DNA from 3 places in the Janthinobacterium sp. SUN118 genome. Region 1 is predicted to be linked to each of the others. Evidence: predicted binding sites of a transcription regulator. Region 1 holds the regulator's gene; each other region holds the start of a gene.
What was found. Region 1 encodes sigma-54, which starts transcription at its own class of promoters, with help from an activator protein. Its sites were predicted from a motif close to TGGCANGNAANCTGCTTT; they were not measured.
Positions count from the first base shown of each region.

Region 2: urtA (urea ABC transporter substrate-binding protein) is a predicted target of sigma-54. The motif match lies at 5,546-5,563, and genes of this name have one in related genera.
Region 3: O0880_RS08715 (urease accessory protein UreD) is a predicted target of sigma-54. The motif match lies at 2,188-2,205, and genes of this name have one in related genera.

Region 1 covers NZ_JAPUBV010000002.1:194,203-204,802, forward strand. The annotation lists gene rapZ (RNase adapter RapZ) at 1-134, shown strand, start outside; gene O0880_RS16515 (enoyl-CoA hydratase/isomerase family protein) at 173-1,258, opposite strand; gene raiA (ribosome-associated translation inhibitor RaiA) at 1,413-1,775, opposite strand; gene O0880_RS16525 (RNA polymerase factor sigma-54) at 1,845-3,323, opposite strand; gene lptB (LPS export ABC transporter ATP-binding protein) at 3,328-4,083, opposite strand; gene lptA (lipopolysaccharide transport periplasmic protein LptA) at 4,083-4,676, opposite strand; gene lptC (LPS export ABC transporter periplasmic protein LptC) at 4,702-5,313, opposite strand; gene O0880_RS16545 (HAD hydrolase family protein) at 5,358-5,891, opposite strand; gene O0880_RS16550 (KpsF/GutQ family sugar-phosphate isomerase) at 5,891-6,901, opposite strand; gene O0880_RS16555 (monovalent cation:proton antiporter family protein) at 7,010-8,989, shown strand; gene O0880_RS16560 (DUF484 family protein) at 8,990-10,078, opposite strand; gene O0880_RS16565 (MOSC N-terminal beta barrel domain-containing protein) at 10,221-10,600, opposite strand, start outside.
Region 2 covers NZ_JAPUBV010000001.1:1,751,874-1,762,473, forward strand. The annotation lists gene O0880_RS08035 (Hsp70 family protein) at 1-1,265, opposite strand, end outside; gene O0880_RS08040 (Hsp70 family protein) at 1,271-3,139, opposite strand; gene O0880_RS08045 (DUF2760 domain-containing protein) at 3,136-3,723, opposite strand; gene O0880_RS08050 (transglutaminase family protein) at 3,994-4,587, shown strand; gene O0880_RS08055 (DUF4349 domain-containing protein) at 4,621-5,409, shown strand; gene urtA (urea ABC transporter substrate-binding protein) at 5,617-6,870, shown strand; gene urtB (urea ABC transporter permease subunit UrtB) at 6,980-8,581, shown strand; gene urtC (urea ABC transporter permease subunit UrtC) at 8,623-9,699, shown strand; gene urtD (urea ABC transporter ATP-binding protein UrtD) at 9,720-10,526, shown strand; gene urtE (urea ABC transporter ATP-binding subunit UrtE) at 10,530-10,600, shown strand, end outside.
Region 3 covers NZ_JAPUBV010000001.1:1,908,073-1,918,672, forward strand. The annotation lists gene O0880_RS08710 (EAL domain-containing protein) at 1-2,084, shown strand, start outside; gene O0880_RS08715 (urease accessory protein UreD) at 2,236-3,102, shown strand; gene O0880_RS08720 (urease subunit gamma) at 3,119-3,421, shown strand; gene O0880_RS08725 (urease subunit beta) at 3,512-3,841, shown strand; gene ureC (urease subunit alpha) at 3,843-5,543, shown strand; gene ureE (urease accessory protein UreE) at 5,556-6,080, shown strand; gene O0880_RS08740 (urease accessory protein UreF) at 6,080-6,760, shown strand; gene ureG (urease accessory protein UreG) at 6,782-7,420, shown strand; gene O0880_RS08750 (HupE/UreJ family protein) at 7,417-7,977, shown strand; gene O0880_RS08755 (1-acyl-sn-glycerol-3-phosphate acyltransferase) at 7,974-8,585, opposite strand; gene O0880_RS08760 (hypothetical protein) at 8,843-9,064, shown strand; gene O0880_RS08765 (alkene reductase) at 9,321-10,376, opposite strand; gene O0880_RS08770 (metalloregulator ArsR/SmtB family transcription factor) at 10,443-10,600, opposite strand, start outside.

The sequences.
Region 1 (10,600 bases):
ACAACCGCAGCTACCTGACGGTGGCGCTCGGCTGCACGGGCGGCCAGCACCGCTCCGTGTACATGGCGGAACGGCTGGCGCAGTATTTCAGCCCGAATGAACGCGTCGTCCTGCGCCACCGCGAACGTAGCTAGAACGCCAAGCGACCGCGCGTCGCTTGTATTTGGCCCTGTTAATTCAGATGGCAAAGCGGATGCGCTTGCGCCGGCCAGACCGGTGCAAAGAAGCGCGCCACCATGGCCGCATCGACCTCGTCCAGGCTGGCCGGCTGCCAGCGCGGCGCATGGTCCTTGTCGACCACGAGCGCGCGCACGCCTTCAAGCACCTCGCCATGCGTAAAATTGTGGCGCACCAGCGTGCGCTCCATGCGCAGGCAATCGGCCACGCCCAGGTGTGCGCCCCGCTGCAGTAATTCCAGGGTGACCGACATCATCAGCGGCGAGCGCAGGCGCATTGCCGCCAGCGCCTTGGCCGCGAACGCACTGTCATCCTGCGCCAGCGATGCCATGATGGCCGCCACGGAAGCGGCACTGAAATGGCGGTCCAGCACCGTGCGCACGGCCGCCAGCGCAGAGACGCCCACCTCGGCCTGGAATGACGCCGCCAGGGCCTTGATGGCCACCGGCAAGCCTTCACCGGGCGTCGACTCGAACAGGGCCGTCAGCGCCTCCATGGCCGTCTCCGGCAGATACACATCGGCCAGCCCCGTGTACAGCGCATCGGCCGCGCCGATGGTCAGGCCCGTCAAGCCCAGGTACAGACCCAGCTGGCCAGGCAGGCGCGACAGGAAATAGCTGCCGCCCACATCGGGAAACAGGCCAATATTGACTTCCGGCATGGCCATGCGCGTGCGGCCCGTCACGATGCGCAAGCGGTTGCCGGGGCCGGCCTGCGCCACGCCCATGCCGCCGCCCATCACCACGCCATCCATCACGGCGATATACGGTTTCGGATAGAAATGAATTAAATGATTTAAAGCATATTCTTCTGTAAAGAAATCTTCCAGCAGCGCACTGCCGCCCTGCGGCGTGGCCCGGCCCGCATCGTAAAAGAAGCGGATGTCGCCGCCGGCGCACAGGGCTTTTTCGCTGCTCGAGCGTATCACCACGGCGTCCACCTGCGGATCGTCGCGCCAGGCCAGCAAGGCGGCACTCATGGTGCGCACCATCTCCAGCGACAGGGAATTCAAGGCTTTCGGGCGGTCGAGCACAATGTGCGCGGTGCGGTTGCGGATAGAGGTGTGGACGAAGTCGCTCATGGCAGGCAGGCAAGAAGTGAAAGTGCCAACATTCTAGCGCCTGCAGGAACAACCTTGCGTTCGGCCAGGCGATCCGTGCGCAAGGGTGACGGGCGCAAAAAAGGGCGCAAGATGTGCGCCCTTAGTTGATCACAACTGCTGGAAGCGGGTGGCCTTAGACGGCGACGACGGCTTCATCCTCTGAGTTGTCTGGCAGATGCTTGATCGCCTCTTTACCGTGCCCTTGCACTTTGCTTTTGTATTTCATCACTTGCCGGTCCAGCTTGTCGATCAGGGTATCGATCGCGGCATACAGGTCTTGCGCCAGGCTTTCCACATAGACGGTCTTGCCACTCAGACGCAGGTTGACTTCGGCCTTTTGACGCTTTTCTTTCTCTTTGAGGTTGTCCACGGTCAGAATCACGGCGATATCGATAACGTGATCGAAATGACGTTTCACGCGCTCCAGCTTCGTTTGTACGTATTCACGAATGGCTGGTGTCACTTCGAGATGATGTCCGCTGATGGTGAGATTCATACACACTCCTAAAGATGATCGGGTTCGTGCGGTGTCCATCGTATCCGGCCCGCAGAGGAACCGAAAAAACTACAAGCACTTACGCAGACTCACTGGCGGAATTTTCAACGCTTCCCGGTATTTGGCAACAGTACGTCGCGCAATCACCATGCCTTGTTCTCCCAGCATGTCCGCAATCTTACTGTCGGATAAAGGATTTTTAGGGTCTTCTGCTCCTGTCAGTTGCACGATCAATGCCCGTATCGCCGTCGATGACGCTTCGCCCCCCGCTTCGGTGGCGACGTGGCTACCAAAGAAATATTTCAACTCGAACATGCCGTGCGGGGTCAGCATGTACTTTTGAGTTGTTACCCGCGAGATAGTACTCTCGTGTAAACCCAGTGTATCAGCTATTTCACGGAGCACAAGGGGGCGCATGGCAACGGCCCCATGCGAGAAAAAGTTCTTTTGTCTTTCTACTATCGCCTGCGCCACGCGCAGGATCGTGTCGAAGCGCTGGCGCATATTCTTGATCAGCCACTTGGCTTCCTGCAACTGTGCCCCCATGGCGCCCTCACCCTTGCCCTGCTTGAGCAGGTTGGCATACATGGCATTGACGCGCAGGCGCGGCATGACGTCATTGTTCAGGGTCACCTGCCAGCCATTGCGCGCGCGCTTGACGACCACGTCCGGCACCACGTAGTCGGAAACGTCGGAGGCGAACACGGCGCCCGGGTGCGGATTGCACAGGCGAATCACGGTCTGCGCCTCGCGCAAGTCTTCGTCGTCGCAATCGAGGGCTTTTTTCAGCTTGTTGAAATCGCGCTGGGCAAACCAGGCCAGGTGCTTTTCCACGATGACGATGGCCATGCGGCGCGTCACCAGGGCGATATGCGGCAAACGCTTGATTTGCAGCGCCAGGCATTCGGAGGCGTTGCGCGCCCCCACACCCGGCGGATCGAAGCTTTGCAGCAGCGCCAGCGCCGTGCGCAGCTCGTCGGCATCGATGTCCAGCTCCGCCGGCAGGCGCGCCAGGATGTCGTCGAGCGACTCTTCCAGGTAGCCATTGTCGTCGAGCGCGTCGATGATCAGCTCGACCAGCGCGCGGTCGCGCAATTCGAGCACCGTCACGCGCATCTGCTCCATCAGGTGTTCGCGCAAGGTGCAGTGATGGGCTTCGAGTTGCGGACGGGCATCCTCGTCGTCGGGCGTCTTGCCCCGGCTCGCTTCGCTCCAGTCGCTGTCGCCGCCATCCATGGCGGCCGGACTCTCGCCCGCCTCACCGTCAAACCCATCCGCTTCGGCCGGCGCCGCGGGCGCCTCCTGGCTGGGTGGCTGGGGCGGTGCCTCGGCCGGCGCGGCCGTCGAACTCAAGGCGCCATCGGACAGCAGGCGCAACGAGCGGTCGAGCGGATCGTCGAGACGCTCGAGCAGGGGATTGTCCGTCAACAGCTGCTCTAGCTCCTGGTGCAATTCCAGGGTAGACAATTGCAACAGGCGTATCGATTGCTGCAACTGCGGCGTCAGTGCCAAGTGCTGCGAGGTGCGCAGCTGCAATGATTGTTTCATTGGCTCACATGCGGAAGTGTTCGCCCAGATAGACCCGGCGTACCGACTCGTTCGCGATGATGTCGTCGGGGCGTCCCGACGCCAGCACCGAGCCCTGGTTGATGATGTAGGCACGGTCGCAGATACCCAGCGTCTCGCGTACATTATGGTCGGTGATCAGCACGCCGATATTGCGCTCCTTCAAGAAACGCACGATGCGCTGGATTTCGATCACGGCGATCGGGTCGACGCCGGCGAACGGTTCGTCGAGCAGCACGAAACGCGGGTCCGTGGCCAGCGCGCGGGCGATTTCCACGCGGCGGCGCTCGCCGCCCGACAGCGACAAGGCCTGGTTCTCGCGCAGCTTTTCAATCTGCAAGTCGGCCAGCAATTTATCCAGGCGCTCCTCGATCTCGGCCTTCGTCAATGGACGGCCTTCGACGGTCTGGATTTCCAGCACGGCGCGGATATTGTCTTCCACCGTCAGCTTGCGGAAAACGGACGCTTCCTGCGGCAGATAGGACAGGCCCATCTGCGCGCGGCGGTGGATCGGCAGCCTGGAAATATCCACGCCGCTGATATCGATGGTACCGCCATCCGACGGCACCAGGCCGACGATCATGTAGAACGAGGTGGTCTTGCCGGCGCCGTTCGGGCCCAGCAAGCCCACCACTTCGCCGCATTCGACTTGCAGCGAAACATCATGTACGACTTGCCGCTTGCCATAGGTCTTTTGCAGCCCGCGGACGATCAGGGTACTGCCGCAACGTGTATTTTCCATTATTTCTTTCCTGGCGCGGGCGCCGCCGGCGCTTTCTCCGCCGCGGGTGCCTTGGTCTTCGGCTGGATCACCATGCGCACGCTGCCGGCTCCCGGGGAGCTGGTGCCGCTGTCGGTATTTTCCATATTGAACACTTCATTGCGGCTGTCATACGAGATGAAGGCGCCGTTGGCCACATCGGTGATTTTCGTGCCTTCCAGGCGCGTCAGCTTGGCCTTGGAAAACAGTTTCACCACTTCCGTCTTGTTGTCGTATTCCACGCGCTCGGCTTCGCCTTCCACCCACAGGTCGCCCGCGCCATCGCGCTTCTGGCGGAAGGTGGCCAGCTTGCCCGGATCGGCCCAGAAGGTGATGAATTGATAGCCTTGCGGATCTTCCGTGATCAGGGCCCGGCCCGCCTTCATGGTCAAGGTACCCTTCACCAGCACCACGTCGCCCGTCAGGGTACGTACTTGCTTGATGTCATCCATCTGGCCGCGCTGGGCGGTGATGACGGCTTCCTTGTCGGAATCGGCCTTCTCGGCATGCGCCGCCCCCATCACGCCCAGCGAGCAGACGGTCGAGAATAGGGTCAACAGCAAGATATTCTTCATAGTATGGTTTCCTTGTTTCATTCTGTCATTGTGCCGCCGCGGCCGGGCGCGGTCTCGGCGGGAGGACGATGCGCAGCGACTGCTGCACTTCCACCACGCCGGTGGCGTTATTGGCCTTCATGCCCACGCCTGTCACCTGATTGGTTCCCATTAGCATGTCGACCGGCACGTCCGTTTCCATGCGCTCTTCATCAGGGAACACCGTCAGCGCTTCCGTCTTGAGCGTCAGGTTCTGCGCCTTGGGGCTGGCCACGCGGTCGATCACGACCTTGCGGTGCAGCTGCAATCGGCTATTGCCCTGGTCGATATGCGCCAGTTCCGCGTTCATGTTCATCGGCGGCATGTCGGGCGTCAGCTTGCGCACGAAAGGCTGGTCGATATCGGATGAATCATCGGCCGGGTAATGCGTGAGCTTGGTGCCGGACACGATGTAGCTGGGCTTGCCCGTCAAATCCATGCGCACCAGGCTGAAATTGGTGACAAAATAGTCGGGTTCGTCCAGGTGCTTGCTGGCCGTCATGTCCTGGCCATTCTTGTTCATCACTTCGAGCAGCCAAAAGCTGCCCAGCGCGAACGCGACCGCTCCCAGCACGGTAAAAATCATGCGCCAGCGATGGGCGCCTCCTGGCTTACGCATATTGCTTCACTCTTTCAAATGTTACTGGCGGCAAGGCTCGCGCCTCACTCCAGGAACGGCGCCATGACGCGCACATAGTTGTCCTGTGCACGCAGCAGGAATTCGCAAATCTCGCGCACGGCGCCACGGCCGCCGCCGGCCTGCGTCACATGGTGGGCCAGATCCAGCGCTTCCGGGCGGCCGCCCGGCACGCTGACGGCAAAGCCCACGCGTTTCAGGATGGGGGCGTCGATGACGTCGTCGCCGATATAGCCGCATTGCTCTTCCGTCAAGCCCGTCAGCGCCAGCAATTCGCGAAACGGCGTCAGCTTGTCGTGGCCGCCCTGATGCACATGGGTAATGCCCAAATCTTGCGCGCGGCGTGCCGTGATGGCCGAGCGGCGCGCGCTGATGATGGCCGTCTGCACGCCCGATTCCTGCAGCAGCTTGATGCCCAGGCCATCATACACATTAAACGTCTTCATCATTTCGCCGTCCGGGCCGAAATGCAGGCTGCCGTCGGTGAGCACGCCATCGACGTCAAAGATCATCAGTTTGACCTTGGCCGCGCGTGCCAGGTTGTCCGCCACGCTCTCCATCAGATCACCTTCGCTTGTGTCAGGTCATGAATATGCAGTGCGCCGACCAGTTTGCCATCGGCGTCGACCACCAGCATCTGGTTGATGCGGTACTGCTCCATCACGGCCACGGCATCGACGGCCAGGCGCTCGGGCGCGATGCTGCGCGGCTGCGCATGCATGACGTCGCGGATCGCCACTTTCGTGAAATCCTGCACGCGCTCGAACATGCGGCGCAAGTCGCCGTCGGTAAACACGCCCACCGGGCGGTTGTCCGCGTCGACGACGGCCGTCATGCCCATGCCCTTCTTCGTCATTTCCTCTAGCGCCTGCAGCAACGATGCTTGCACGGCGACTTTCGGCACCTGCTCGCCACTGCGCATGACGTCATGCACGTGCGTCAGCAGACGGCGGCCCAGGGCGCCGCCCGGGTGCGAGCGGGCGAAATCTTCTTCCTTGAAGCCGCGCAAATCCAGCAGCGCCACGGCCAGCGCATCGCCCAGGGCCAGGGTGACGGTGGTGCTGGCCGTCGGCGCCAGGTTCAGCGGACAGGCTTCTTTCTCAACAGAAATATCCAGATGCACGTCGGCCAGCTGGGCCAGGCTCGAATTCGGCTTGCCCGTCATGGCGATCAGCACGCCGCCCATGCGCTTGACGACCGGCATGATGGCCATCAGTTCGGACGATTCGCCCGAGTACGATATGGCAATAAACGCATCGTCCGAGGTGACCATGCCCAGGTCGCCATGGGCCGCTTCGGCCGGATGCACGAACATGGCCGGCGTGCCGGTGGAAGCGAGGGTGGCGGCAATCTTGCGCGCGATATGGCCCGACTTGCCGATGCCCGAGACGACGACACGCCCCTTGCATTCTAGCAACATTGCCACCGCGCGGCCCACACTGTCGTCCGTGGCCAGGCGCGCATGCAGCGCAACGATGGCGTCGGACTCGATCTGCAGGGTGGTGCGCGCCAGCGCCACGGCGCGCTCGGTGGTCGCCTGCATGTCAATTCGATCAAAAGCTTTCAGCATTGTTTTTTCATGGGTTACACTCATGCCCAAAGTATAAACGAATTAGGAAAGCAAAAAACTTGCCAGTCACAACAAACAACGATTTCCACTGAGCTTCCCGGGCAACCCATGTTTTCCTCGCTTGAACTGACCCTGATGTTACTCGGCAGCGCCGTACTGGGCGTGGTCGCTTTCAGAATGTTGCATTTGCCGCCCATGCTGGGCTACCTGGCGGTCGGCATCGTCATCGGCCCCCATGCGCTGGGCCTGGCGGCGGAAAACGAAGCGAGCCATACGCTGGCCGAGTTCGGCGTCGTCTTCCTGATGTTTTCCATCGGACTGGAATTTTCGCTACCCAAGTTTCTCGCCATGCGGCGCATCGTCTTCGGCCTCGGCATGGCGCAAGTGGTCACCACCATCGTCGCCACCGTCGTCTTCGGCTGGTTCGTCGCCCGCTACCTGTCCGCCTACATCCACCTGAGCTGGCAAGCCGCATTCGCCCTGGGCGGCGCACTGGCCATGTCGTCGACGGCCATCGTCTCGAAAATGCTCACGGAACGGCTGGAGCTGGAAAGCGAACACGGCCGCAAGATCATCGGCATCCTGCTGTTCCAGGACCTGGCCGTCGTGCCCCTGCTGATCCTCATCCCCGCCCTGACGCGCGATTCGGACAACCTGGCCGAAACCCTGGCCTGGGCCGGCGGCAAGGCCCTGGTCGTGCTGATCTTGCTGCTGTTCATCGGCCAGAAGATGGTGCGCGGCTGGCTGACCATCGTCGCCAAGCGCCGCTCGCAAGAGCTGTTCATGCTCAACCTGCTCCTGATCACGCTCGGTGCGGCCTGGATTACGGAACGGGCCGGGCTGTCGCTGGCCCTGGGCGCGTTCGTGGCCGGCATGCTCATTTCCGAGACGGAATTCAAGCACCAGGTGGAAGAGGATATCAAGCCATTCCGCGACGTGCTGCTGGGCTTGTTCTTCATCACCGTCGGCATGCTGCTCAATATCCGCGTCGTGCTCGACAACTGGTGGCTGGTGCTGCTCTTGCTGTGCGGCCCCGTGCTGCTGAAGTTTGCCCTGATCGCGGGCCTGGCCCGGCTGTTCGGCTCGTCGACGGGCGTTTCGCTGCGCACGGGCCTGGCGCTGGCGCAGGCGGGCGAATTCGGCTTCGTCCTGCTGAACCTGGCCGGCGGCATCAAGCTGATGGACCCCTTCGTCGTGCAGGTGGTGCTGGCGTCGATGGTGCTGTCGATGCTGGTGGCGCCCTTCCTCATCGCCAAGTCGGACGCCATCGTCATGAAACTGGCGGCCAACGACTGGATGATGCAATCGCTGGCGCTGACCAGGATCGCCACGCGCACCATGGCGTCGCAAAAACACGTGCTGATCGCCGGCTTCGGGCGCAGCGGGCAAAGCCTGGCCACCCTGCTGGCGGAAGAAAAGATCGAATACCACGCGCTGGACCTGGACCCGGAACGGGTGCAGGAGGCGCAGCTGGCGGGCGCCCACGTGTCGTATGGCGACGCGGGCCGGCGCGAAAGCCTGGTGGCGGCCGGCATCTACCGCGCCAGCGCCGTCGTGATCACGTATGCCAACACACCGTCGGCGCTCAAATTATTGCATTTGCTCAATGAGCTGGCGCCCACCTTGCCCGTCATCGTGCGCAGCCACGACGACAGCGACCTCGACCAGCTGAAAAAGGCGGGCGCGGCCGAAGTGGTACCGGAATTGATGGAAGGCAGCCTGATGCTGGCCTCGCACGCCCTGATCATGATGGGCGTGCCGCTGCGCCGCGTCGTGCACCGCGTACAGGCGGCGCGCGAAGAGCGCTATGCGTCGCTGCGCGGCTATTTCCACGGCACCAGCGACGCCGGCGACGATGCCGAGCTGGAACGCCTGCACACGGTCACCGTCAGCGACGGCGCCCAGTGCGTGGGCTTGCCCCTGAGCACGATCGACGTGGCCGCCTGCGGCGCCTTTGTGACGGCCATCCGCCGCGGCCGCGGCCGCCTTGAAGTCACGCCCGAGACCCAGCTGGCCATCGGCGACGTGGTGGTGCTGCGCGGCACAGCCGACGCCGTAGCCAAAGCAGAAACATTGCTACTGAAATAATTACTCGATCTGCGCCTGCCAGCTGACGACACGGTTGCGTCCACCGGCCTTGGCCTGGTACAGGGCCTGGTCCGCGTGCGCCACCAGTTGCTGCGCCACGGCTTCGATGGCTAGCAGCGCCGCGTCCGCCTCGAGGCTGGCCACGCCGATCGACACGCTGACCCACGTTTGCGCGCTGCCCGGCAAGTCGAACATGGTGTCGGCGATGCTGGCGCGGATGCGCTCGGCCACGAAAGTGGCGCTATCGAGGTCGGCATCGATCAGCAGCACGACGAATTCCTCGCCGCCGAAGCGTCCCAGCGCATCGGAGCGGCGCAATTCCTTGCGGATGCGCGTGGCCACTTCGCGCAGCACTTCATCGCCGCCCTGGTGGCCATGCGTGTCATTGACCAGCTTGAAGTGGTCGATGTCGATATACATGCATGAAATACAATAATTCTGGCGCCGCGCGCGGGCGATTTCCTCCAGCAGGCGGCGGTCGATATAGCGCCGGTTGTAGACGCCCGTCAGCGAATCGGTCAGGCCGATGTATTTCAGCATTTCATTGCTGATCACGTTTTCCAGGCAAATGGCGATGATGGATGCCATGTGCTTGATGAAATCCGTGCCCAGCGCGGGCGTAAAACGCGTCACGTCGCTGCTGGCCAGGTTCAGGCTGCCGATCAAGCGCTTGTTGCGCAGCAAGGGCACCAGCGCCACGCTGCGCAAGGGAACGCTGATTTCCGGAAAGCGCGGGCCATGCACGGCCGCGTCGAACGCCCCCAGCAGCGGCATGGGCGGCAGGGCCGCCTCGCCCTCGGCCACGGACGCTTGCGGCGCAAATCCCAGCTGCGCCACTTCATGCACGAACAGCAACTGCGGGAAGGCGCTGAAGTCGACGCCCAGCTTTTCCATCACCAGCACGATATCGTCATCCTCGTCGAGCAGGCTCAGGGTCACGCCGTCGAGGTCGGAAATCACGGGCAAGGTGCGAAAAATGGTGCCGATCAATTCGGGAAACGTGGACGCGCCGACGATTTCCAGGTCGAACGCCTGGTGGCGGCACATGATGTCGTGGTTGCGCTCGACCTGTTCCAGCAGGAAAGCCATGCGCGCACGCAAGGCCTGGTTCTCGGCTTCGAGGCTGGCAATGCGCTGGGCCGGCGCATTGGCATCGCTCCCCGGCTGGCCTGGCTCTGGCGAAATTGCTTGATTCATAGAAACCTTAAACCCTTGTGTGCGGGCGCCATGCTTAAAATGCCAGTTCGAAACCGATGTCCTGCCCCACCACGATACGCTCATCGCCGCCTTGCGTGACGATGGCATTCATGCCGAAGCAGATGGCGCCGTCGAGCTCGGGCTTGGCGCGGTAGCCGTACATGACGTCGAGCGGGTCCGGTCCCGGCACGCCCGTGGCCTGGTCCACCGAGGGAATCGGACAGCGCGAACACGGCTTGACGGGTTTGAGCACGGTGGCGCCAAATTGCAGGAAGTCGGCGTAATCCTCCTCGAAGGGGCCGATGCCGCCGATCACCAGATTCGGCCGGAAACGGTTCATCGGCAGCGCGTCACGGCCGGCAGCGCGCAGCTTGTCATTGACGTCATCGAGCGAGGCGGCACCGGCGACCAGCA
Region 2 (10,600 bases), on a different contig from region 1:
GTCTCGGCCAGGCGGCGCGCCAGCGCATCGGCGCGGAACACGCCGCCGTTCAGCAGCAGGGTATCGGGCAGTGCGCCCGCATGCTGCTGTAAAAAGCTGGCCAGGTGGCGCGTGATGGCCGCATCCTGCGCGTAGGGCAGGCCGAATTCGACGATGCCGGAGCGGCCCTTTTTCGCGACCTCGCCCGCATCGACGAGCGGGAAGAAGCCGTCGACCACCATGGCCGCCACTTCTTCGCGCGTGACGTCGGCGGAGCGGCTGCCGCCGATCAGGCGCGAGCCGGCGCCCAGCAGGGTGACGGTGGCGCTGCCGGGCGCATCGTTCGAGAGCAGCAGCTCCTTGGCGGCGCGGCAGCGCTCCATCAGCTGCGACAGGCGCGCGGCGGACAGCTTCATGCCGCCTTCCATGCCGGCCGCCATGCGCGTTTCCACCAGGTGGGCCAGCGCCAGGTCCATATTGTCGCCGCCGAGGATCAGATGGTTGCCCACGCTGCTGCGCGTGAGCTGCGGCGCGCCATCGTCGTCGAAGGCCACGTCGATCAGGCTGAAATCCGTGGTGCCGCCGCCCACGTCGCAGACTAAAATGCGCCGCGTATCGGCCAGGTCCTCGCGCAGGGTGGCGCGCCGGCGCTGCAGGAAATCATAGAAGGCCGCCTGCGGTTCTTCCACCAGGCGCAGGGTGGGCAAGCCCGCCGTGCGCGCGGCTTCCAGGGTGAGTGCGCGCGCACCCTCGTCGAACGAGGCGGGAATGGTCAGCACCAGTTCCTGCTCTTCCAGCGGAGCGTGCGGGAAGCGGTGATTCCACGCGGCGCGCACGTAGGCCAGGTAGCTGGCGCTGGCGGCCACGGGTGAGATTTTCGGCACATCGGCTTGCGCGCCCCACGGCAGGATGGGCGCCTGGCGGTCGACATTCGCATGCGACAGCCAGCTCTTGGCGCTGGTGACCAGCCGGCCCGGTACCTGCGCGCCGAGCTGGCGCGCCAGGGCGCCCAGCACGGGCTGCACCGCGTCGGCGACATCGTCCTGCGGCCACGGCAGCGGCAAGTCGCCCGCCGCCAGTTCGCCGGCGGCAGGGTGGTAGCGCACGGAGGGCAGCAGGGGGCGTGCGCCCACTTCGCCGGGGGCCAGCAGCTGTTCGATGGCGAACAGGTGGATGCCTGCCTGCGCATCGCCGGCATCGGCCGCAGCGGCATAGGCGACCACCGTATTGGTGGTGCCCAGGTCGATGCCGACCAGGAAGGCCGGCTTGCCCGCAGCGCTGCCCATGGCGCTTATTGCGGCGTGCCGCGCACGTCGAATTCCACCTTCCAGCGCTCGGCGCCGTCAAGGGAGACGGCCAGCAGTTCCAGGGTGCCCGCTTCCGTCACGCGCGCGTGCAGTCTGACCTGCACCACGTCGCCGGCCGACCGGCCTTCGGCGGACAGGGTGGCCTGGATTTCGCTCAGCTCCTGCAATTCATCGGGACCCCAGAAGTCCAGCAAGTCGCCGATCTGGTCGTTGCGCCGCGTGGAGGAGGCGAAGAAGCGGAAGTGCACGGGCTCGCCCACCACCAGGCCGAATTGCTGGCCCGGCAGTTCCAGCTCGCTGCCTTCTTCCATGCCGAACGGCGCCACGCACAGGGCCTGGATCGGCGGTTCCATGCCGGGGATGGCCGGCATGGCCGATTCGATGGCCACGTAGAACGCGCTGGCCGTGCCGCCGCGGATGCGCACGCCATGGCCGCGCCGCACGTAGCTGTAATACGCGGCGCCGCGCGCCACGGCCAGGTCCAGGTCGGCGCCGGCCAGCATGCGTGCCGGTTCCGCGCCTTCCATGTACAGCCAGTCGTTGACGGTGGCCATGATGCGCTGCGCCAGCAGGTCGGACTTGAAGACGCCGCCGTTGAACAGCACGGCCGTCGGGTGCAGGAAGCTGGCGTCCTGCGTCTGGCGGCCGGCGAAGCCTTCCAGCTCGCTGGTGGCCGCCACTTGCCGGCCCAGGAAGGCGGCCAGGTGGCGCGTGATGGCCGCGTCCTGGGCATACGGCAGACCCAGTTGCGTCAGGCCGGCGCGCGTGCGCACGGCAGGGCGGCTCGACGCCTCCACCTGCGGGAAGAAGCCGTCGAGGATGAAGGTGGACACTTCGGCGCGCGTCAGTTCCGTGCGGATGGAGCCGCCGATCAGTTTCGAGCCGCGGCTCGGCACGACGATGGGCGCCGTTTCCATGCCGCTGTCGGCCAGCAGGCTTTCCTTGGCGCTGCGGCAGCCATAGGTCAGCGCGCGCATTTGCCAGGCGTCGAGCTGGGTGCCGTTGGCGGCGAGCTTGCGCGCCACCAGGTGGGCCAGGGCCAGGTCCATATTGTCGCCGCCGAGCAGGATATGCTCGCCGACGGCGACGCGGTGCGGTTCCAGCACGCCGTCGCGCTCCAGCACGGCGATCAGCGAAAAGTCGCTGGTGCCGCCGCCCACGTCGACGACCAGAATGATGTCGCCCGGCTTGACTTCCTTGCGCCAGCGGCCTTCGCTGGTCTGGATCCAGCTGTACAGGGCCGCCTGCGGCTCTTCCAGCAGGGTCAATGCCGTGTAGCCGGCCGCCTGCGCCGCCTCCATCGTCAGCTCGCGCGCGGCCGGATCGAACGATGCCGGAATCGTCACGGTGATTTCCTGCTCGGCGAACGGCGCTTGCGGGTGGGCCGTGTCCCAGGCCTGGCGCAAGTGCGTCAGGTAGCGCGTGGCGGCCGTGATCGGCGAGATGCGCGCCACTTCGGCCGGCGCGTCGTTCGGCAAAATCGCCGCGCGGCGGTCCACGCCCGGGTGGCACAGCCAGCTCTTCGCGCTCGAGACCAGACGGATCGGCGTGGTGGCGCCGCGGCTGCGGGCCATTTCACCGACGACGAACGGCGCTTCCGCCGCCTCGGTGACCCAGGGCAGTGCCAGGTCGCCGGCCGCCACTTCCTCGGCGTGCGGCAGGTAGACGAATGACGGCAGCAGCGACAGCTCTTCGACGGTGCCCGGCGCCGACAATTGCGGCACTTTCAGCACGCCGTGGCTGGACTGCTCGCCGTCGCTTTCATCCAGGTTCACGTACGACAGGGCGCTGTGGGTGGTGCCCAGGTCGATGCCGATGGCGTAGCGCGGGGTGTTGTTGGCTTGATCGCTCACAGTTCCACCTCGGCCGGGGCCAGGATGGCGGCGTCGTGCTGCTCGCTCAGTTTCGGCAGGCGCACGCTCGATGCGCGCCAGCCGCGATGGCTGAGGGTGCCCGTAAACGGCGCCGAACCGACGACATTGCCCGTCAGGCGCACGCTGGCCGAGTCAAAGCCTTCCTGCAGCACGATGCGGCTGCCTTCGGCTTCCTGGCGCACGGCGTCGATGGTGAAATACTCGCGCATGACCTTGGCGCAGCCTTCGTGCACCACGCGCGCGGCCGCGCCGATGTCGGCGTCGGCATGGCTGCCCAGGTTTTCCTGGGTGAAGTCGATCAGGCGCGCTTCGCGTTGCAGCAGGGCCAGCAGCTGCAGGGCGGCGTCCGGCGTCGCTTCTTTTAATATGACGGGGGCGGCCGCTGGCATCGGCACGGGAGCCGGGGCGGGCGCAGGGGGCACCGGCGCGACAGGCGCAGCCTCGGGCAGGGACAGCTTTTCCACGCGGGCCGCATAGGCGGCGTCCGACAGGGTGCTGAAGAAGGCGCCGAAAGCCAGCGGGACTCTGCGCCAGAACGATGGGTGGGACGATGATGCGCTCATAGGAACTCGTTTCTCTGATCTGTAGGGGAGGCGTCGGCGGCGCGGGGCCGCTTCGCAAGGTGTTGCATGCGCCGGCCCATCTTGCGTGTCGGACCGGCTGGCGTTTGCCCGCATGATACCAGCTACGGCGCCGGCGCCAAAGTCGCCGGCCCCCGCAAAGCCGGCCGATGGCGTGCCTTTCCTTTGTTTTTGCGCAAGGAAACGGCAGATTCGGCACGGCTTCGACTAAAATCGCGCATTCTCTCGGCTTACCTTTTATATACGATGGCCATGCATTCCGACTTTTCCCTGTATCTGGCGAGCAGCACGCAGATTGACGGCGACCATCCCGCCGTGCGCGCCAGGGCGGCCGCGCTGGCCGCCGGCGCGACGGGCGATGCCGCCATCGCGCGCCGCTGCTTTGAATTCGTGCGCGACGAGATAGCCCACAGCTGGGATTACCAGCGCAATCCCGTCACCTGCCGCGCTTCCGACGTCTTGCAGCATGGCACCGGCTATTGTTATGCGAAGAGCCACCTGCTGGCCGCGCTGCTGCGCGCCAATGGCATTCCTGCCGGCCTGTGCTACCAGCGCCTGGCCGTCGGCGAGGTGGGGCCGCCGTTTTGCCTGCATGGCTTGAACGCCGTGTATCTGCAGGATTTCGGCTGGTACCGCATCGATGCGCGCGGCAACAAGCCGGGCGTCGACGCGGCCTTCGTGCCGCCGCGCGAGCAGCTGGCTTTTCCCGTGCTGGCGCCCGAGGAACGCGACTTGCCCGAAATCTGGCCGGAACCGTTGCCGCAAGTGGTGGCCGCGCTGACACGGCACGCCACCGTGCACGACGTGGCCGCGCACTTGCCCGATTTGCAGATGCTGCCCAAATAATGCAAAAGTAAAAATAATCCAAAGAAAGCAATAATGAAAATAGTCTATATGAGTCTGATGGGCGTCCTGCTGCTGGCCGGTTGCGGCAGCAAGGGCGAGAGCGGCGGGCAATCGAGCGCCGCGCGCCTCGATGGCAAGGAAAAGGGCAGCGAGTTTCTTGCCTATGAGCACAACGTCAGCGTCGATACGCACGAGGCCCAGGTGCGGCCCCTGTATGAAAAAGTGGTCGCCGCCTGCAAGGCCGATACGGACAATGGCTGCCTGCTGCTCGATTCAAGCATCGACAGCGGCCGTTACGTGCACGCGCGCATCAGCATGCGGGCCAAGCCGGCCGGCATCAGGAAGCTCGTCGCGCTCGTTGCCGCCGAAGGCGACGTCATCAGCCAGGGCACCAAGGTGGAAGACCTGGGCCGCCCCGTGCTCGACAGCAAGAAGCGCCTGGACATGCTCAAGCAATACCAGGCGCAGCTGCAGGACCTGGAAAAGCGTTCGGGCGCGAATGTCGACGCCCTGATCAAGGTGACCAAGGAACTGGCCACCGTGCAGGTGGAACTGGAGCAGGCGACGGCGGCCAACGCGCTGTTGATGCAGCGCATCGACACGGACTTGCTGAACGTGGCCATCAGCGCCGAAGGCCGCCAGTCGTTCTGGACGCCCGTCAAGCGCGCGCTGGGCAATTTCACGGACAACCTGTCGGAAGGCGTGGCCAACGCCATCACGGCCATGGCCTACATCCTGCCATGGCTGCTCGCCTTCGTGCTGCTGTTCCCGCTGGGGCGCAATGGCTGGCGCCGCCTGCGCGGCGCGCCGCGCAAGGCTTGACGCGCCCGGCGCACCGTTTGACGGCAAGTTGAAACCTGGCTGCACAGTCCTTGTGCAGCCAGGTTTTTTTTCGTGCGGGATTGCCTCGGGCGCACCATGGCGTGGCGCGCGCCCCGTGCCGCACGCCTGGCGGCGCTGGCATGCATTCTGCTTTAACAACAGCGTATGCCCCAGTCCGACAACCACGCACCCACCACAGGAGTCTCCATGTCACGACGCATCATCTTGAAAGCGGCAGCAGCAGGCGCACTGGCCCTGGCCGCCTCGGCATTCACGCAGGCGGCGCTGGCCGCCGACACGATCAAGGTGGGCATCTTGCACTCCTTGTCGGGCACCATGGCCATTTCCGAAACGTCGCTGAAAGACGTGGCCTTGATGACGATTGCGGAAATCAATGCCAAGGGCGGCGTGCTGGGCAGGAAGCTGGAAGCCGTCGTCGTCGACCCGGCATCGAACTGGCCGCTGTTCGCGGAACAGGCGCGCCAGCTGGTGGCGCAGGACAAGGTGGCTGTCGTGTTCGGCTGCTGGACGTCCGTGTCGCGCAAGTCGGTCTTGCCGGTGTTCAAGGAACTCAACAGCCTGCTGTTCTATCCCGTGCAATACGAGGGTGAGGAACTGGAAAAGAATGTGTTTTATACGGGCGCCGCTCCGAACCAGCAGGCGATCCCGGCCGTGGAATACCTGATGAGCAAGGATGGTGGCGGCGCCAGGCGCTTCGTGCTGCTGGGCACGGATTATGTGTATCCGCGCACCACCAACAAGATCCTGCGCGCCTTCCTGAAAAGCAAAGGCGTCAAGGACAGCGATATCAGCGAGGTCTACACGCCGTTCGGCCACGCCGACTATCAAACGATCGTCGCCAACATCAAGAAGTTTTCTGCGGGCGGCAAGACGGCCGTCATTTCCACCATCAATGGCGATTCCAACGTGCCGTTCTACAAGGAGCTGGGCAATGCGGGCTTGAAAGCCACCGACGTGCCCGTCGTCGCGTTTTCCGTGGGCGAGGAAGAGCTGCGCGGCATCGATGCCAAGCCGCTGCTGGGGCATCTGGCGGCGTGGAATTATTTCGAATCCGTCAAGAATCCCGTCAACACGGCCTTCATCAAGCAGTGGAAGGCGTATGCCGTGGCGCAAAAGTTGCCGAACGCGGCTTCGGTCGTGACGAACGACCCGATGGAAGCGACCTATGTCGGCATCCACATGTGGGCACAAGCCGTGGAAAAGGCGAAATCGACGGACACGGACAAGGTGATCGCCGCCATGGCGGGCCAGAGCGTGAAAGCACCATCGGGCTTTACCCTGACCATGGATGCGACGAATCACCACTTGCACAAGCCCGTGATGATAGGCGAGATCAAGGCCGATGGGCAATTCAATGTCGTGTGGAAAACCAGGGAGCCGATACGCGCCCAGCCGTGGAGCCCATTTATCAAGGGCAATGAGGGCAAGCAGAAGCTGTAGGCGCTATTCACCCACCAGCAAATGCCGGGGGCGGGCCCTGAGGGGCCGACCCCAGTCCTCGCCTTTGGGGTAAGCGCTCGCCCCGTGCAGTTTTTCCATGGAACTTACAATGAGGTTCATCCCCAAACTGCTGCTCCTTGCCTGTCTATTGATATTCCCGCTCGCGCAGGCCGCCATCCCTCCCGACCTGCTCAAGCCGCTGGCCGGCGGCGACCCCGACGCCCGCGTGGCCGCCGTCGCGCAGATCGCCGCCCTCGCCACGCCCGAGGCGGCCAAGGTCCTGCAAGCCTTGCAGGACGACGCCCTGCATGCGGCGCCCGACGGCCAGGTGTATATCGTCGATGGCGAGCAAGCGTATGACCCGGCAAGCGGCAAGAGCGTGCCGCTGCCCGATGGCATCGATGGCATGATGGTCAACAACCGCTTGCGCGCGGCCGTGGCGGGCGCCCTGTCGGGGCTGAAGCTGCTGGCGCCGGAACGGGCCACGCGCCTGGCTGCCGCGCAGGCGCTGCAACAGTCCGTCGACCCCGCGCAGCTCCCCCTGATCCGCACGGCGCTGGCGCAGGAAAACGATGCTGACATTAAACAGATCTTGCAGGTGCTGATCGCCAGCGCCAACCTGCAGGCGCCGGACGCGGCCACGCGCAGGCAAGCCGTGCAGGCGCTGGCGGGCAGCAGCGATGCGCGCCTGCTGCCCGTGCTGCACGCCATGCTGGAGCGCGGTGCCGATGGCAAGGCCAGCGAGCCCGATGAAGCCGTGCAGCTGGCGGCCATCGACACCATGCGCCAGATCAAGGGACGAGTGTCGCGCATGGAGATCGCCGGCAATGTGTTTTACGGCATCTCGCTGGGCAGCGTGCTGCTGCTGGCGGCGCTGGGCCTGGCCATCACATTCGGCTTGATGGGCATCATCAACATGGCGCATGGCGAACTGCTGATGATAGGCGCTTACACGACGTATCTGTGCCAGCTGTTTTTCCGCACCTACTTGCCCGCCATGCAGGATGCGTATTTGCTGGCCGCCTTGCCGGCCGCCTTTCTCGTGGCCGGCCTGGTCGGCGTGGCGCTCGAGCGCACGGTGATCCGCTGGCTGTACGGGCGGCCGCTGGAAACCCTGCTGGCCACCTCGGGCATCAGCCTGATCCTCATGCAGCTGGTGCGCACGCTCTTTGGCGCGCAAAACGTGGAAGTGGCCAACCCGGCCTGGATGTCGGGCGGCGTCACCGTGCTGGGCGGCCTCGTGCTGCCGTACAACCGCCTGGCCATCATCGGCTTTGCCATCGTCGTCGTGGTGGCCGTGTGGCTGATCCTGAACAGGACGCGGCTGGGCCTGTTCGTACGCGCCGTCACGCAAAACCGCCGCATGGCCGACTGCGTGGGCGTGGCCACGGGCAAGGTCGACATGCTGACCTTTGGCCTCGGTTCCGGCATCGCCGGGCTGGGTGGCGTGGCGCTGTCGCAGCTGGGCAATGTGGGGCCGGACCTGGGGCAAAGCTATATCGTCGATTCCTTCATGGTGGTGGTGCTGGGCGGCGTGGGCCAGCTGGCCGGTACGGTCATCGCCGCGCTGGGCCTGGGCGAAGTGAATAAATTCCTCGAGCCGGTGGCGGGCGCCGTGCTGGCGAAGATCGCCATTTTGATATTCATCATCATTTTTATCCAGCGCCGGCCGCAGGGCCTGTTTGCCATGAAGGGACGTAGCGTCGAATGATTACATCCTATCGAGCCCAGGCTGGCCTGTTCACGCTGCCGATGTGGATGGCGATTGCCGCCTGCACGGTGCTGGCGGCCATGCTGCCAGTTTTCAATCTGCTCTTTCCTGACGGGCATGCGCTGCATGTGTCCGCCTACACGGTGGCGCTGGTGGGCAAGTTCCTGTGCTACGCGCTGGCCGCGCTGGCGCTGGACCTCGTGTGGGGCTACACGGGCATCCTGTCGCTGGGGCACGGCGTGTTCTTTGCGCTGGGCGCGTATGCGCACGGCATGTATCTGATGCGCGCCATCGGCACGCAGGGCCAGTACCGCAGCAGCTTGCCCGACTTCATGGTCTTTCTCGACTGGAAAACCTACCCGTGGTACTGGGCGTTTACCGACCATTTCTGGTACTGCATGGCGCTGGTCGTGCTGGTGCCGGGCGTGCTGGCTTTTGTGTTTGGCTACTTTGCCTTCCGTTCGCGCATCAAGGGCGTGTATTTTTCCATCATCACGCAGGCCATGACGTATGCCTTCATGCTCTTGTTCTTCCGCAATGACACCGGCTTTGGCGGCAACAACGGCTTCACGGACTTCAAGACGATATTGGGCCACAGCGTCACGGCGCCCGCCACCCGCGCCGTGCTGTTCCTGCTGACCCTGGCCTTCCTGCTGGCAGCGCTGGTGGGCGCGCGCGCCATCGTGACATCCAAGCTGGGCAGGGTCTTGCAGGGCGTGCGCGACAGCGAGGCGCGGCTGATGTTCCTCGGCTACAACCCGCTGTGGTTCAAGCTATTTGTCTGGACCCTGTCCGCCATGCTGTGCGGCATCGCCGGCGCCCTGTACGTGCCGCAGGTGGGCATCATCAACCCGTCCGAAATGTCGCCGGCCAATTCCATCGAAATGGTGGTGTGGGTGGCCGTGGGCGGGCGCGGCACCCTGATCGGCCCCATCCTGGGCGCCTTTACCGTGAACGGCTTGAAGAGCTGGTTCACGGCGGCCATGCCGGAACTGTGGCTGTTCGCGCTGGGCTTGCTGTTCATCGTCGTCACCCTGTTCATGCAGCAAGGCATGCTCGGTGTATTGCGCAAGCTCAAGCGCAACAAGGCTGCCGTCGTGGCGGAGGAGGCCGCATGAGCATCCGCATGTTGCCCGGCATGGCCAGCGCCGAAGCTGGCCCGACCTACTCGCGCGTGAAAGGCGAGGGCGTCGACACGACGCATGGCGCCATTCTTTACCTGGAAGACATCACCGTCGCATTCGACGGCTTCAAGGCCATCAACAAGCTGAGCCTCGATATTTCCGTGGGCGAGTTGCGCTGCATTATCGGCCCGAATGGGGCGGGCAAGACCACGATGATGGACGTGATCACCGGCAAGACGCGGCCCACGTCCGGCACGGCCTGGTTCGGCCAGACCATGAACCTGGCCGCCATGACGGAGGTGGAGATCGCCCACGCGGGCATCGGCCGCAAGTTCCAGCGTCCCACCGTGTTCGAGCAGCATACGGTGTTCGACAACCTGGAGCTGGCCATGAAGATGGACAAGCGCGTGGCACCCGCCTTGTTTGCCCGGATCACGTCCGAGCAGGAAGGCAAGATCGCATCCATATTGCGCTTGATCCGCCTCAATGGCCACGAGGCGCGGCTGGCTGGCTTGCTGTCGCATGGGCAAAAGCAGTGGCTGGAAATCGGCATGCTGCTGATGCAGGAGCCGCAGCTGATCCTGCTGGACGAGCCCGTGGCCGGCATGTCGGATGCGGAAACGGCGCGCACGGCCGAGCTGCTCAATGAATTGCGCGGCAAACATTCCATCATGGTGGTCGAGCATGACATGGGTTTCGTCACGGACATCGCGCAGCAGGGCATCGTCACCGTGCTGCACGAAGGGTCCGTGCTGGCGCAGGGCCGCATGGAGCAGGTGCAAGCCGACGAGCGCGTCATCGAAGTCTACTTGGGAAGGTAAGCCATGCTGGAAGTCGAACAACTGAACCAATATTATGGCTCCTCGCACACTTTGCGCGGTGTCAATCTCACGGC
Region 3 (10,600 bases), on a different contig from region 1:
CGCCGAACGGCGAACTGGCCCTGTGGACGGCGCAGGCGCGCCCGCCGGAGCTGATCCTGCTCGACGTGCGCATGCCCGGCCTCGACGGCTTTGAAGTGTGCCGCCGCCTGAAGGAGATTCCCTCGCTGCGCCAGGTGCCCGTGATCTTCCTGTCGGCGCAGTACGATACGGATGACAAGGTGCGCGGTTTCGCGCTGGGCGCCGTCGACTTCATCGCCAAGCCGTTCCAGGCCGAGGAAATCCTCGCCCGCACCGACGCCCACGTGCGCCTGGGACGGGCGCAGCTGCAGCTGGCGCAGGAGCGCGCCAACCTGGAACGCCGCGTGGCCGAACGCACGGCGGAGCTGGAACAGGTGGCCAGCACGCTGGCGCGCGAAGTGCAGATCCGCCGCGCCAACGAGGAATTGCTGCGCCTGTCCGGCCAGGTCTTCGAAGCCACCCAGGACGCCATCCTGATCACCGATCCGGCCGGCGTCATCGTCACCTCGAATCCCGCGTTTACGCGCATCACCGGCTATACGGCGCAGGAAGTGCTGGGCACCGACATCATGCGCCTGCATGCGCAGTACACGGGCGAAGCCGTGCTGCTGGCCATGCGCCAGGGACTGCGCAGCAGCGGCTGCTGGTCGGGCGAGGTGCAGACGCGGCGCAAGAGCGGCGACACCTATCCCTGCCTGCTCAGCGTCTCCACCGTGCATGGCCCGGACGGCGCCGTCGTCAATTACGTGGGCGTCTTCCTCGACATCAGCGAGCGCAAGGCCGAGCAGCACCTGATCGATTTCCTGTCCTACCACGACGCGCTGACGGGCTTGCCGAACCGCGTGCTGATGCGCGAGCGCTTCGAGCAGGCGCGCGTGAACGCCGTGCGCGACGGCCAGCAGGTGGTGCTGATGTGCCTGGACCTGGACCGCTTCAAGAACATCAACGACTCGCACGGCCAGGCCGTGGGCGACAAGGCGCTGCAGGTGGTGGCGCGCTTCCTGACGGGCTGCGTGCGCGAAGGCGACACGGTGGCGCGCCAGGGCGGCGACGAATTCCAGATCCTGCTGCAGGACGACGCCCTGTTGGGGCGTACGCTTGCGCTGGCGCAAACCATCCTGGCCGGCCTGCGCGAGGAGCTCAGCGTCGACGGCGAGCGCCTGGCCCTGACCACCAGCATCGGCATCGCCCTGTGTCCGGCCGACGGCGACAGCCTCGACGACCTGCTGCGCCACGCCGACACGGCCCTGGTGCGCGCCAAGGAAATGGGGCGCGACCACTACGCCTTCTTCACGGAGCGCATGGGCAGCGATATCCGCGCCCGCCTGGCCATGCAGCAGCAGCTGCGCGGCGCCATCGGCCGCGATGAATTCGAGGTGCACTACCAGCCGCAGATGTGTCTGCGCACGGGCGCCATGCTGGGCGCGGAAGCGCTGCTGCGCTGGGATAATCCGGTGCTGGGCAAGGTACCGCCCGGCCTGTTCATCGCGCTGGCCGAGGAATACGGCTCGATTACGGCCATCGGCGAATGGGTGCTGGAAAGCGTCTGCGCGCAGATCCGCAGCTGGCACGACGCGGGCCTGGGCAGCATCAAGGTGGCCGTCAACCTGTCCGGCAAGCAGTTCGCGCAGGACCGCACGGTGCCGTTCGTCGAGGCGACCCTGCGCAAGTACGGCATCGCGCCGGCCTGCCTGGGCATCGAAATCACGGAAAGCACGGTGATGGGCGATCCGGACAAGGCCGTGGCGGCCCTCACGCGCCTGAAGGATATCGGCGTCGGCATTTCGCTCGACGACTTCGGCACCGGCTATTCCAGCCTGGGCTACCTGAAGCGCTTTCCCATCGACGTGCTGAAAATCGACAAATCCTTCGTCGACGACGTCACCACCAGCAGCAGCGACGCGGCCATCGCCCGCTCCGTCATCTCGCTGGCGCACAACCTCGACATGCGCGTCATCGCCGAAGGCGTGGAAACGCGCGCGCAGGTCGATTTCCTGACGGAGCACGGCTGCGACGAAATGCAGGGCTATTATTTCAGCCGCCCGCTGGCCGCCGCGCCTTTCACGGCGCTGCTGCGCGAACGGCGCGTGCTCGACGTGGCGTAAGCACGCCGCCGCGCCCTGCATGCGCCGCGGTGCGCCGGCCGCACCATTGCGGTGCGGCTGCCGCAGGACGGTGCAGCATTCTCACCATTCCTTCTCTTGAAGCTGGCACATATCCTGCTTAGGTCATTGCTTATTTACGCGATCGCCTTGCATGCCAGACAGCACCTCTCCAGCCACGCCCCATGAGGCCAGCGCGCACAGCGCCTGGCAGGCGCGTTTGCGCCTGGGCTTTGCGCTGGACGCTGGCGTCAGCCGCCTCGTCGAGCGCACCCACAGCGGCCCCCTGCGCGTGCAAAAGCCGCTGTATCCGGAAGGCGAAGGCGTCTGCCACGCCATCATCATCCATCCGCCCGGCGGCGTCGTGGGCGGCGACCAGCTGGCCGTGAACGCCACGGTGGGCGACGGCGCGCATGCCCTCCTGACGTCGCCGGGCGCCGCCAAATGGTACCGCGCCAACGGCCACGTCTCGGGCCAGCATGTCGCGCTGCGCGCCGGCGCCGGCGCGGCCATCGAGTGGCTGCCGCAGGAAAGCATCTTCTTCGACCAGGCTTGCGTGCGCCTGCGCCATGAAGTGGAGCTGGCGACGGACGCCAGCTACATCGGCTGCGACATCGTCTGCCTGGGCCGCAGCGCCTCGGGCGAAACGTTCAACACCGGCAGCATCGCCCAGCACGTGCAGATACGCCGCGGCGGCAAGCTGCTGTGGTGGGAGCAGGGCGTGCTGGCCGCCGGCGGCGCGCTGATGGCCAGCCCGCTGGGCCTGGCCGGCCACAGCGTGTGCGCCACCCTGATCGGCGTCGGCCCGCCGCTTGTCCCCGCCGTGCTGGCCGCCTTGCGCGAGATCAAGGTGCCGGCCGGCGCCGCGTTTGGCGCCACGCAGATGAAATCGCTGGTGGTGGTGCGCCTGCTGTGCGGCGACAGCGAGGCGGCGCGCCACATCATGCTGGCCGCCTGGCAGCTGCTGCGGCCCGCCTTGCTGGGGTGCGACGCTGTTGTTCCGCGCAGCTGGAATACCTGACGATGAAAGGAAAGACATGGACCTGACCCCCCGCGAAAAGGACAAGCTGCTGATCTTCACGGCCGCATTGCTGGCCGAGCGGCGCCTGGCGCGCGGCCTGAAGCTCAATTACCCGGAAGCGGTGGCGCTGATCAGCGCCGCCATCATGGAAGGCGCGCGCGATGGCAAGTCGGTGGCGCAGCTGATGTCGGACGGCACAAGGATACTCGCGCGCGCCGACGTCATGGACGGCATCGCCGAGATGATCCCCGACATCCAGGTGGAAGCGACTTTCCCCGACGGCAGCAAGCTGGTGACCGTGCATCACCCGATACCGTAGTTTTCTGACCGGCCAGGGCGCCATCCGCGCCATGGCTGTTTTGCGCCGGCGACCGGCCGGCAAGCGTTGCGATCTTTGAAGGAGTCCCACATGACCCCAGGCGAGTACAGATTGGAAGAGGGCGAAATCAGCCTGAATGCGGGCCGCGCCACGGCCACCGTGGTGGTGGCCAACCGGGGCGACCGGCCGATCCAGGTCGGCTCGCATTTTCACTTTTTCGAAGTCAACCCGGCGCTGTCGTTCGAGCGCTGGCGCGCGTATGGCATGCGCCTCAATATCACGGCCGGCACCGCCGTGCGTTTCGAACCGGGGCAGCAGCGCACGGTGGAGCTGGTGGCGCTGGCGGGCGAGCGCAGGGTCTTCGGCTTCAATGGCGAAGTGATGGGCGAACTGCAGGACACCCCACCGGGAAAGGATTGAGATGGCCAGCATTCCCCGCAGCGCGTATGCCGAGATGTTCGGCCCCACCACGGGCGACCGCATCCGCCTGGCCGATACGGAGCTGTTCATCGAGATCGAGCATGACTACGCCATCTACGGCGAAGAAGTGAAGTTCGGCGGCGGCAAGGTGATCCGCGACGGTATGGGCCAGTCGCAGCGCTGCGCGGCCGAGGTGATGGACACCGTCATCACGAATGCCGTCATCCTCGACCACTGGGGCATCGTGAAAGCCGACATCGGCCTGAAAAATGGCCTGATCTACGGCATCGGCAAGGCGGGCAATCCGGACATCCAGCCCGGCGTCACCCTGGCCATCGGCGGCGCCACGGAGATCATCGCCGGCGAAGGCATGATCGTCACGGCCGGCGGCGTCGACACGCACATTCACTTCATCTGCCCGCAGCAGATCGAGGAGGCGCTGATGAGCGGCGTCACCACCATGCTCGGTGGCGGCACGGGACCGGCCGTCGGCACGGCCGCCACCACCTGCACGCCGGGGCCATGGCATCTGCACGCCATGCTGGCGGCCGCCGACGCCTTCCCGATGAACCTGGGCTTCATGGGCAAGGGCAATGTCAGCCTGCCGCTGCCCCTGGAAGAGCAGGTGCGCGCGGGCGCCATCGGCCTCAAACTGCACGAGGACTGGGGCAGCACGCCGGCCGCCATCGACAACTGCCTGTCGGTGGCCGAGCGCATGGATATCCAGGTGGCGCTGCACAGCGACACGTTGAACGAAGGCGGCTTCCTCGAGCACACGCTGGCCGCCTTCAAGGACCGCACCATCCACACCTTCCACACGGAAGGGGCGGGCGGCGGCCATGCGCCCGACATCATCGCCGCCGTCGGCCAGGCCAACGTGCTGCCTTCGTCGACCAATCCCACGCGCCCGTTCACCGTCAACACGCTCGACGAGCACCTGGACATGCTGATGGTGTGTCACCACCTGGATCCGGCCATTGCGGAAGACGTGGCATTTGCCGAATCGCGCATCCGCCGCGAAACCATCGCCGCCGAAGACATCCTGCACGATATCGGCGCCATCTCGATGATGTCGTCCGATTCGCAAGCCATGGGCAGAGTGGGCGAGGTGATCATGCGCACCTGGCAGACGGCGCACAAGATGAAGGTGCAGCGTGGCGCCCTGGCGCCCGACACGGCGCGCAGCGACAACTTCCGCGCCAAGCGCTACATCGCCAAATACACGATCAACCCGGCCATCACGCATGGGATTTCGCACGTGGTGGGCTCGATCGAAGCGGGCAAGATCGCCGACATCGTGCTGTGGAAGCCGGCCTTCTTCGGCGTCAAGCCGTCGATGATACTCAAGGGCGGCATGATCGCCGCCGCGCAGATGGGCGACCCGAACGCCTCGATTCCCACGCCGCAGCCCGTGCACTACCGCATGATGTTCGGCGCCTTCGGCGGCGGCCTGAAAAAGTCGTTTACCTTTGTCTCGCAGGCGGCCTGCGAGCTCGATATCGGCCACCAGCTCAAACTCAATAAATCCGTCATCGCCGTGAAAAACATGCGCGGCTTGCGCAAGCACGACATGGTCCACAACAGCGCCACGCCGCACATGGAAGTGGACCCGGAAACCTATGCCGTGCGCGCCGACGGCCAGCTGCTGGTGTGCGAAGCGGCCGCCGTGCTGCCCATGGCGCAGCGCTATTTTCTATTTTAAGGGGGAGACATCATGCTGACTTTGCATACCAAACTGGGGCCGGATGATACGCGCGAACCCGGCGCGCAACTGGTGCTGCCCTACGACCAGCGCGAAAAATGCCGGCTGCGCGCCGTGCTGTCGAACGGCGACGACGTGGCCGTGTTCACCGTGCGCGGCACGGTGCTGCGCGACGGCGAGCGCATGACGGGACCCGGCGGGCAGGTGGTGCGCATCGTCGCCGCGCGCGAATCGACCTACCTGGTGCGGTGCGCCGACGCGCACACCCTGCTGCGCTGCGCCTTTCACCTGGGGAACCGCCACACGCAGGCGCAGGTGGGCGACGGTTTCTTGCGCATCCGCAAGGACGTGGTGCTGAAGGAGATGCTGGAAGGCTTGCAGGCGACCGTCACGGAAGAAAGCGCGCCGTTCGAGCCGGAGGCGGGCGCGTATGGCGGCGGCCATGGCCACCACGATGGCCATGGCCAGCACTTGCTGGCGCCCGTGCCGCTGCGGCAGAAAATCCACCGTCCCGGCGATGCGCCTGGCGCCGCCTGATGCAGGCCTCGGCCCTGCTGCATCTGCTGCAATTTGCCAGCCCGGCCCTGCCGATCGGCGCCTACAGCTATTCGCAGGGGCTGGAAGCGGCGCTGGAATCGGGCCTGGTGCATGACGCGACCACCGCGCGCGGCTGGATCGCCCGGCATCTGGCGCAGGTGGTGGCGCGCTGGGAGGCACCATTGTGCTGGCGGCTGATGCAGGCGTTCGAGCAGCAGGATCTGTGCGCCGTGCAGCGCTGGAGCGAGCGTTTCATCGCTTCGCGCGACACGGCGGAGTTTCGCGCCGAAACCATCCAGATGGGCTATTCGCTGACCAAGCTCCTGGCCGAACTGGGCGTGGCCGACGGCGTACTGATCGACATGCTGCAGGGCCAGCCGGAAGTGGCGCTGCCGACCGCGTATGCGTGCGCCGTGGCGGCGCTGGCCATTCCGCGCGAAGAGGCGCTGCTGGCCATGCTGTTCGCCTGGGCGGAAAACCAGGTGCTCGTCTGCGTGAAATCCGTGCCGCTGGGGCAGGTGGCGGGCCAGCGCCTGCTGCTGTCGCTGCGGCCGGAGCTGGAAGCGGCGGCCCTGACGGCGCAAACCTTGCAGGACGACGAGATGGGCAACTGGGCGCCCGGCCTGTCGCTGCTGTCGATGCGGCACGAAGTGCAGTACAGCCGGCTGTACCGTTCCTGAACCATTAATGAGAGAGCAAAAATGACATCGATTACCTCGAATCCGCTGCGCGTGGGCATAGGCGGCCCCGTCGGCTCGGGCAAGACGGCGCTGTGCGAAATGCTGTGCAAGGGCATGCGCGCGCGCTATGACATGGCCGTCATCACGAACGACATCTACACCAAGGAAGACATGGAAATCCTGCTGCGCGCCGATGCCTTGCCGGCCGAGCGCCTGATGGGCGTGGAGACGGGCGGCTGTCCGCACACGGCCATCCGCGAAGATGCGTCGATCAACCTGGAGGCGATCGCGCGCATGCAGGCAGATTTTCCCGACCTCGACTTGATCCTGGTCGAATCGGGCGGCGATAACCTGGCCGCCACCTTCAGTCCGGAATTGTCGGACCTGACCATTTACGTGATCGACGTGGCCGGCGGCGAAAAAATCCCGCGCAAGGGCGGACCCGGCATCACGCGCTCCGATTTGCTCATTATCAACAAGACGGACCTGGCGCCATATGTGGGCGCCAACCTGGACGTGATGGCGCAGGACGCCAGGCGCATGCGCGGCGAGCGCCCGTTCGTCTTCACCAACCTGCGCAGCGGCGACGGCGTGCAGGTCGTGATCGATTTTATCCGCGAGCAAGGTTTGCTCGACCAACCAGGCAAGGAGCTGCAATGAGCGCAAGACTGATGACGAAAACGGCCGCCGTGGCCGCCCTGTGCCTGCTGGCGCTGCCCGCCATGGCGCATCCCGGCCATGGCGAGAGCGCCGGCTTCCTGGCCGGCCTGGCCCATCCGTTCACGGGCCTCGACCATTTGCTGGCCATGCTGGGCGTGGGTCTCTGGGGCGGCCAGCAGCGGCGCGGCCTGGCGCAACCGGGCACCTTTCTCGGCATGATGCTGCTGGGCGCGCTGGCCGGCATGGTCGGCTTGACCGTGCCCGGGCTGGAAACGGGCATTGCCGCCACGGTGGCGCTGGTGGGGCTGGCCATCGCGCTGGCGCTGGCCATGCCGAACTGGCTCGGCATGGGGCTCGTGGGCCTGTTTGCGCTGGCGCATGGCAATGCGCATGGGCAGGAATTGCCGGCCGCGTCGGCCGCTTGCGGCTTCATGCTGGCCTCGGCCACCTTGCTGTTTGCCGGGCGCTTCATGGGCCAGGTGATGGCCGAGCGCATGCTGCGCGTGGCCGGCGTGGCGCTGACGGCCGCCGGCGTGGTACTGATGGGAATGAATTAGGCGTCGGGGCGGCGTTCCGACAACACGATGGGCGCCGCGTTTTCAGGGTGCAAGCCCTGGTGGCCCGCATACACGGCGGCGATGGCCGCCATGTCGGCATCCTTGTCGCCCGTCAAGTCGATGTGGTCGACGACGCCCAGCACCTTGTTCGGATAGTCGATGTAGACCAGCAGCAGCGGCACCTTGGCGGCCAGCGCCAGGTGATAAAAGCCGCTCTTCCAGTTCGGGCGGTAGCTGCGCGTCGCTTCCGGCGTGATGGCCAGCCAGTACCAGTCGGCGGCCAGCATGCGCTCGGCCTGGCGGCCGATGGTGCCGCTGGTGGTGCTGCGGTCGACGGGCTCGCCGCCGAGGTAGCGCAGCACCTTGCCCAGCGGGCCGCGGAACAGCGAATCCTTCGCCAGCCAGCGGAATGGCAGGGCCAGCGCCCATTTGCCGAACAGGCCCACCATGAAATCCCAGTTCGACGTGTGCGGGTAGACGACGGCGATGCCGCGCGGACCCGGCAGGGGGCGAAAGCGCATGCGCCAGCCGAACAGGTGCAGCACGCGCAGCGCGCAGCGCTGGTGCCAGGTCGGCAAGTCGCCCGCTTGTACAAATAAGTCGTTCATGGATACCCTCTACTATGTGCGTGTCTCTGTTCTTATAAGATGGCGCTGATGGTGATGTTGCTTGAAGCAAAAAATCTGCGCAGGCATTCTATACGGGGCTGGCGGTGGCGACAAGCAGCGAAGGCCGCTATCCATGCGGTGCCGGGGCTGTTGATGCTGCCATTTTAGCCATGTTTGTGGCGAATGCCGGGCACTAACCGCGGGGGATGTGGTCAAAATGTGATGCAGTGTTGATCCACCCGACATGGAGCCGTGGCATGAAAAACAACATCGATATGGTAAATGGGGACAATGTTAGATCGGACAAGGCGATGGCCGAACTGGTCGAGCGCGGCGTTGCCTTTCATCACACCTTGGGCAGGACGGTGGCGACGGCGTATCTGCGTGAACACGCGGTGCCGGTCGACGTGATACACCGCGTCTTCAGCAGCGTGCAGGCGCGCCGCCCGGCAAGGCCGGCGCGGCGCCGATGGCGTTGAGCGGCTAGCCGCATGCCATGCAAGAAATGTTGAAATAACGACAGACAGCGGAATCGACGCTGGCGTATGGCGGCGGGCGCTACGATAGTGACGCATGATTGCGTGGGTATCGTTGCGCCCGCCATCAGGGGCGCGCAGGTGCCGCCGTCAGGAGGCGCCTGCGCTGCCGCGAGTGGTGACGGGCCGCCCGACCAGGTGCTCAGGCCATCCAGGCCAGTCACTCGGGCCAGTCGCTCAGGCCATTCAGGCCGCGCACTCAGGCCAGTGCGGGATAATCCGTGTAGCCGGCAGCATCGGGGGCGTACAGGGTTTCCGCGTTCAGCGGATTGAGCGGCGCGTCGCTGTGCAAGCGGATCGGCAAGTCCGGGTTGGCGATGAACCACAGGCCAAAGGCGACGGCATCGGCTTCGCCGGCCGCCAGCAGGGCTTCGGCGGCGGCCTTGTCCATTTTCTCATTGGCAATGTAGACGCCGCCGAATTGCTGTTTCAGGTAAGGGCCCAGGCGGTCTTCGCCGAGCGCTTCGCGCGCGCAGATGAAGGCGATGCCGCGCTTGCCCAGTTCGCGCGCCACATAGCCGAAGGTGGCGCGCGGGTCGGAGTCGCCCATGTCGTGCGCATCGCGGCGCGGCGCCAGGTGCATGCCGACCCTGTCGGCGCCCCATACTTCGATGCAGGCGTCCGTCACTTCCAGCATCAGGCGGGCGCGGTTTTCAATCGAGCCGCCATAGTTGTCGGTGCGCAAGTTGGTGCTGTCTTGCAGGAACTGGTCGAGCAGGTAACCGTTGGCGCCATGGATTTCCACGCCGTCGAAGCCCGCTTTTTTCGCGTTGACGGCGCCCTGGCGGTAGGCGGCCACGATGCCGGGAATCTCGTCCGTCCCGAGCGCGCGCGGCGTGACGAATTCCTGTTTCGGCCGCACCAGGCTCACGTGGCCGGCCGGCTTGACGGCGCTGGGCGCCACGGGCAGGTCGCCGTCCAGGAAGATCGGGGCGGAAATGCGGCCCACATGCCACAGCTGCAGCACGATCAGGCCGCCGGCGTCATGCACCGCTTTGGTGATATGTTTCCAGCCTTCCACCTGTTCATCGGACCAGATGCCGGGCGTATCCGCATAGCCGACGCCCTGCGGCGTGACGGCCGTCGCTTCCGAGATGATCATGCCGGCCGTGGCGCGCTGCGTGTAGTACTCGGCCATGAGGGCGTTGGGCACGCGGCCCGGGTTGCCGGCGCGCGAACGCGTGAGCGGCGCCATGATGATGCGGTTTTTCAGTTGCAGGCTGCCAATGGTGATGGGGTCGAATAAAGTTGCCATGATTGTTATTTCCTTGAGGTCGCCGGTCAGGCGTCAGAGTGGATGGTGGTGTAGGGTGTTGCTTGCTTATAAACCTTGATGCATATGGTCGAGAAAGGCCTGGATGGTTGCTTCATTGCGGCTGAAAAAACTCCATTGGCCGACTTTCCTGACTGAAATCAGGTCAGCCTTTTGCAAGGTGGCCAGGTGTGCCGAGACCGTCGATTGCGACAGGCCCACGCGGC